One region of the Paracidovorax sp. genome, then DNA from elsewhere that is predicted to be linked to it. Evidence: predicted binding sites of a transcription regulator. Region 1 holds the regulator's gene; the other holds the start of a gene.
The links. The regulator NrdR, encoded in region 1, represses ribonucleotide reductase genes. The targets are predictions, from matches to a motif close to CACNANATNTNGTG.
Positions count from the first base shown of each region.

Region 2: the regulator NrdR is predicted to act here: its motif matches at 1,443-1,456, upstream of AC3A84_RS11210 (ribonucleoside-diphosphate reductase subunit alpha).

Region 1 covers NZ_JBXYZY010000034.1:44,956-48,340, reverse strand. Annotated here, with positions in the region: gene AC3A84_RS13050 (CBS domain-containing protein) at 1-101, shown strand, start outside; gene aroC (chorismate synthase) at 330-1,427, shown strand; gene nrdR (transcriptional regulator NrdR) at 1,601-2,050, opposite strand; gene glyA (serine hydroxymethyltransferase) at 2,112-3,356, opposite strand.
Region 2 covers NZ_JBXYZY010000027.1:411,107-414,491, forward strand. Annotated here, with positions in the region: gene AC3A84_RS11200 (sigma-54-dependent transcriptional regulator) at 1-638, shown strand, start outside; gene ampD (1,6-anhydro-N-acetylmuramyl-L-alanine amidase AmpD) at 628-1,239, shown strand; gene AC3A84_RS11210 (ribonucleoside-diphosphate reductase subunit alpha) at 1,551-3,385, shown strand, end outside.

The DNA of each region.
Region 1 (3,385 bases):
ACGACGTGGCGAAGGCCGTGGTGGATAGCCAGAACTTCGAGAACCAGATGCTCAAGGCCTATATCCGCGACTGGCCCGAGGAAAAGCAGGCAACCCCCTGAGCCGCTGGCGGCTTCCCCCTTCTCTCGCGCCTTGCGCGGGAAGGGGGACGACGCTGGTGGCCCGGCAAAGCCGGCTCCACGGCGTCTGCTGGCCTGGCCTGCTCCGCGGCCTTTCGACGATCGGGGCCGAGGTGGCGTAGCGGCAGCGCCCAGTGAGCATGCTCTGGCGTTCGTACAGGCGGCCTTGATGGCCCGGAGCGCCGCATGGCTCTGGGATAATCGCCGCCCATGAGCGGCAACACACTCGGCACCCTATTCGCAGTCACCAACTTCGGTGAATCCCACGGCCCGGCCATCGGCTGCGTGATCGACGGGTGTCCGCCCGGCATGGCGCTCACCGAGGCCGACATCCAGCGCGATCTGGACCGCCGCCGTCCCGGCACCAGCCGCCACGTCACCCAGCGCGCCGAACCCGATGCGGTGGAGATTCTCTCTGGCGTCTACGAAGGCCGCACCACGGGCACGCCCATCGCCCTGCTGATCCGCAACACTGACCAGCGCAGCAAGGACTACTCGAACATTGCCCAGAGCTTCCGCCCGGGTCATGCCGACTACACCTACTGGCACAAGTACGGCATTCGCGATCCGCGCGGCGGCGGCCGCTCGTCGGCCCGGCTCACCGCGCCCACCGTGGCAGCCGGCGCCGTCGCCAAGAAGTGGCTGGCCGAAAAATACGGCACGCGCTTTCGCGCCTGCATGACGCAGATCGGCGAGCTGGAGATCCCGTTCGAGAACTGGGACCACGTGCCTCACAACCCTTTCTTCGCGCCGGTGGCCGACGTATCGGCCTACGAGGACTACATGGATGCGCTGCGCAAGTCGGGCGATTCGTGCGGCGCACGCATCCGCGTGCAGGCCACGGGCGTGCCGGTGGGCCTGGGCGAGCCGCTCTACGACAAGCTCGACGCCGACATCGCCCATGCGCTCATGGGCCTGAACGCCGTCAAGGCGGTGGAGATCGGCGCCGGCTTCGCCAGCGTGGTCCAGCGCGGCACCACGCACGGTGATTCGCTCACGCCGCAGGGCTTCATTGGCAACAATGCCGGGGGCATCCTGGGTGGCATCAGCAGCGGGCAGGACATCGAGGCCTCGATCGCCATCAAGCCCACCAGCTCCATCATCAGCCCGCGCGAGTCCATCGACATCCACGGCCAGAGCACGGAAGTCATCACCAAGGGCCGCCACGATCCCTGTGTGGGCATTCGCGCCGCGCCCATCGCGGAAGCGCTGCTCGCTCTGGTGCTGATGGACCACGCCCTGCGCCACCGCGCCCAGTGCGGCGACGTGGTGCAGGAAGTGCCGCCGATCAAGGCATCGCTGCTCTGACGGCCCGATGCGCGCAGGCAGGCGGGGCCGCTCGGCATGGCGCCGGCCGGCCTGTCTGCACGAAGTCAAGAGGAAGTTTGTTGGGCCAATGTGCCCTTGGCGCTCGCAGATCAAGCGCTTCAAGCTATTAATTTAATAGCAAATCCGCCCTGGGACGGGGCAGGCCGCAGAGGCTACTTGCGCACCTCATCGACCAGCGCGCGGAACTCGTCGATGTCCTCGAAGCTGCGATAGACGCTGGCGAAGCGGATGTAAGCCACCTTGTCGAGCTTCTTCAATTCGCGCATCACCAGCTCGCCGATGCGGCTGGAGAAGATCTCGCGCTGGCCCAGGTTCAGCAGCTTTTCCTCGATGCGCTCGATGGCGCTGTCGATCTGCGTCGTGCTCACCGGGCGCTTGCGCAGCGCCAGCGTGAAGGAGCCGATCAGCTTGCTGCGGTCGTAGTCCACCCGGCGCCCGTCCTTCTTCACCACCGTCGGAAAGTTGACTTCCGGCTTCTCATAGGTGGTGAAGCGCTTTTCGCAGGCGCCGCACTGGCGCCTGCGCCGCACGAACTCGCCGTCCTCGGCCACGCGGGTTTCAACCACCTGGGTTTCAGGATGGCTGCAGAAAGGGCATTTCATCGCGCTGCGCTGCCGGCGGGTTGGCGCCGGCAGCGGTGGTGCGGAGCAGGGCGGCCGCGCTTCAACGGTAGACCGGGAAGCGGCTGGTCAGCGCATGCACCTTGGCGCGCACGGCGGCCAGGTTGGCTTCGTCGTGCGGGTTCTCCAGCACGTCGGCCACCAGGTTGGCGGTCAGGCGCGTTTCCTCTTCCTTGAAGCCACGGGTGGTGATGGCAGGCGTGCCCACGCGGATGCCGCTGGTCACCATCGGCTTTTCCGGGTCGTTCGGAATGGAGTTCTTGTTGATCGTGATGTGGGCCAGACCCAGGGCCGCTTCGGCCACCTTGCCGGTGATGCCCTTGGAGCGCAGGTCCACCAGCATGACGTGGCTTTCGGTGCGGCCGCTGATGATGCGCAGGCCGCGCTCGATCAGCGTCTCGGCAAAGACCTTGGCGTTCTTCACGACTTGCTGCTGGTAGGCCTTGAATTCGGGCGTCAGCGCTTCCTTGAAGGCCACGGCCTTGGCGGCGATGACGTGTTCCAGCGGGCCGCCTTGCAGGCCAGGGAAGATGGCGGAGTTGATCGCCTTCTCATGCTCAGCCTTCATCAGGATGATGCCGCCACGCGGGCCGCGCAGGCTCTTGTGCGTGGTGGAGGTGACCACATCGGCGAAGGGCACCGGGTTCGGGTATTCGCCCGCGACCACCAGGCCTGCGTAGTGGGCGATGTCCACCCAGAAGATCGCGCCGACTTCCTTGGCGATCTTGGCGAAGCGCTCGAAGTCGATGCGCAGGGCATAGGCCGACGCGCCGGCGATGATCAGCTTGGGCTTGCTTTCGCGGGCTTTGGCTTCCAGTGCGTCGTAGTCGATCTCTTCCTTCTCGTTCAGGCCGTAGGAGACGATGTTGAACCACTTGCCGCTCATGTTGAGGGGCATGCCGTGCGTCAGGTGGCCGCCTTCGGCCAGGCTCATGCCGAGAATGGTGTCGCCGGGCTTGAGGAAGGCCAGCAGCACGGCCTGGTTGGCCTGCGAGCCGGAGTTGGGCTGCACGTTGGCGGCATCGGCGCCGAAGAGCTTCTTCACGCGGTCGATAGCGAGCTGCTCGATCACGTCCACGTTCTCGCAGCCACCGTAGTAGCGCTTGCCCGGATAGCCTTCGGCGTACTTGTTGGTGAGCTGGGAGCCCTGCGCAGCCATCACGGCGGGCGAGGCGTAGTTTTCGCTGGCGATCAGCTCGATGTGCTCTTCCTGGCGGACGTTCTCGGCCTGGATGGCGGCCCACACTTCGGGATCGGCTTGTTCGACAAGAATATTGCGTTGGTACATGGCGTGGCAGTCCTATGAACTTGTGTCCC
Region 2 (3,385 bases), on a different contig from region 1:
CACAGGAGGAAACAGTGGACGTGCGCATCCTCAGTGCCACCCACCGCGATCTGGCGGCCGACGTGCAGGCCGGGCATTTCCGGCAGGACCTCTACTACCGCCTGAACGTGATCGAATTCCTCATCCCGCCGCTGCGCGAGCGCCGCGAAGACCTGCCCGCCCTGTGCACAGCCCTGCTCAAACGCATTGCCCATGAATCCGGCACATCCGTGCCCCGGCTGACCGACTCCGCGCTGGAGCGCATCGCCCGCGCGCCGTTGAGCGGCAACGTGCGCGAGCTGGAGAACCTGCTGCATCGCGCCGTAGCCCTGAGCGAAGGCGATGAACTGCAAGTGGAGAACCCTTTATCGCCCGGCACTGCGGACAACCCCATGCCCCCTAATGTGTCGCCGGATGCCGACACCGCACCCACGGCCTGGGCAGGCACCGCCACAGCCCCCGCTCTGCCCTCCGACCTGCAGGGCTGGTTGGATCAGCAAGAAAGAGACATCCTGGTCCGCGCGCTGCGAGAGACGGGCTTCAATCGCACAGCGACCGCGGCCAGGCTGGGCATCAGCCTGCGGCAGATCCGCTACCGCATCGAGCGGCTGAACATTGCCATGCCCTCGACCGGAGAAAGCGCTGACGATGCCGCCTGAGACCCGCCCCCCTTCCATCGTCCAGCACCGCAACGTTCCAGCCTTGTGGGATGGTGGCTGGTACCAGCCCGCCCGGCGCGAGCCCTCGCCCAATTTCGGCCCCCGGCCCGCAGGCGCCGTGCTGGACCTCATCGTCGTGCACTCCATCAGCCTGCCACCCGGCGAATACGGCGGCCGTGCCATTCACCAGCTGTTCACCAACACCCTGGACTGGGATGCACACCCTTATTACCAGGGCATCCGGGGCCTGGAGGTGTCGGCCCATTTCCTGATCCAGCGCAACGGCACGCTCTGGCAATTCGTGGACTGCACGCAACGCGCCTGGCATGCCGGCCCCTCGGCCTACCGTGGCCGCACCCACTGCAACGACGACTCCATCGGCATCGAGCTGGAGGGGCTGGAAGGCCTGCAGTTCGAAGCTGCGCAATACGACCGCCTGACGCAACTGTGCGCTGCCCTGGCCGACCGCTTCCCCATCGCGCATGTCGCCGGGCACGAACACATCGCTCCAGGGCGCAAAGGGGACCCGGGACCCGGGTTCGACTGGAGACTTTTAGCTTTGCAACTGGGCTGGCCAAAGGACAGATTCCCGCCCGCCTGAGTGGGCCTGCGCGCTTCTGCTCACGCCGGACGCGACAAAAAAACCTTATTCGCCCAGAAAGCGCCGAAGTGCTGCGAGAATAGCGCCCCCGCAGCCGGTTCGCCCCGCCTTTGCGGCCCCGGAACAGGCATGTTTCCCGGTTCCGGCGAACGGCGCGTTACAGGCACGAGACACCATAGGTAGTGTCTTGCGCCCTCCCAAGACCCCAGATATAGTGTGGCACGGCACCCGCTGCCCCTGCCTTTTTCTTGTGCGATGCGGCAATCCACGCCCGCGTCGCCCCTTCCCCGTACAGCTCCTGAGAGGACCCGATGCAAGCTGCGCTCAATACCCCATCCCTTGACGTCAACCGGACGCAAGCCTCGTCCGAAGCCGACGCCTCCAGCGGCATGCCGAGCCTGAACACGCTGTCCCACTACCAGACCATCCGCCGCAACGGCGCCGTCGTGCCGTTCGAGCCGCAGAAGATCGCCGTGGCCCTGATGAAGGCCTTCCTGGCCGTACACGGCACGCAAGGCGCTGCTTCGGCCAGCGTGCGCGAAACGGTGGACGCTCTGACCCAGGCGGTGGTGCGCGGCCTGATCCGCTCGCGGCCCCAGGGCGGCACCTTCCACATCGAAGACGTGCAAGACCAGGTCGAGCTCGGCCTGATGCGCGGCGGCCACCACGAAGTCGCCCGCGCCTATGTGCTCTACCGCGAGCGCCGTGCGCAAGAGCGCGTTCACCAGCAAGAGAAGCTGGCCCCCGCCATGCCGGCGCTGCGCGTGATCGACAACGGCCAACGCGTGGACCTGGACATCCTGCGCCTGCACCAGCTGATCGAATCGGCCTGCTCGGGCCTTGGCGCCGACATCCACGCCGCGCCCATCGTGTCGGAAACCATGCGCAACTTGTACGACGGCGTGCCCATGGACGAGGTCTACAAGGCTTCCATCCTCGCAGCCCGTACGCTGATCGAGAAGGACCCCGACTACACCTACGCCACCGCCCGCCTGCTGCTGCACACCATCGTGCGCGAAGTGCTGGGCCGCGACGTGGTGCCCGCTGAAATGAGTGCGGCCTATGCCTCCTACTTCCCCGAATTCATCCAGAAGGGTGTGGACAACGAGCTGCTGGACCCGCGCCTGCTCGAGTTCGATCTGGACCGCCTGGGCAAGGCGCTGAACGCGCAGCGCGACCAGCAGTTCGACTACCTCGGCCTGCAGACCCTGTACGACCGCTACTTCCTGCACGTGCGCAAGACGCGCATCGAACTGCCGCAGGCGTTCTTCATGCGCGTAGCCATGGGCCTGTCGCTCAACGAAGCCGACCGCGAAGCTCGCGCCATCGAGTTCTATGAAGTGCTGTCCTCGTTCGACTTCATGTCGAGCACGCCCACACTCTTCAACAGCGGCACGCTGCGTTCACAGCTCTCGTCCTGCTACCTGACCACGGTGCCCGACGACCTCGACGGCATCTACGAATCCATCAAGGAAAACGCCCTGCTCTCCAAGTTCGCTGGCGGCCTGGGCAACGACTGGACGCGCGTGCGCGCACTGGGCTCGCACATCAAGGGCACGAACGGCGAATCGCAGGGCGTCGTGCCGTTCCTCAAGGTCGTGAACGACACGGCCGTGGCCGTGAACCAGGGCGGCAAGCGCAAGGGAGCGGTCTGCACCTACCTGGAAACCTGGCATCTGGACATCGAAGAGTTTCTGGAGCTGCGCAAGAACACCGGCGACGACCGCCGCCGCACGCACGACATGAACACGGCCAACTGGATCCCCGACCTGTTCATGCGGCGCGTGATGGAAAAGGGCACCTGGACGCTGTTCTCGCCCTCCTCCGTGCCCGACCTGCACGACCTGTTCGGCTCTGCCTTCGAGAAGGCCTATGTCGCCTACGAAGAGAAGGCAGCGCGAGGCGAGATCAAGCCCTCGCGCACCATCCAGGCGACCGACCTGTGGCGCAAGATCCTCACGATGCTGTTCGAGACCGGCCATCCCTGGATCACCTTCAAGGACGCCTGCAACGTGCGCTCGCCCCAGCAGCACGCCGGCGTGGTGCATTCGTCCAACCTCTGCACCGAGATCACGCTCAACACCAGCGACACCGAAACCGCCGTCTGCAACCTCGGCTCGGTCAACCTGATGCGCCATCTGAAGGA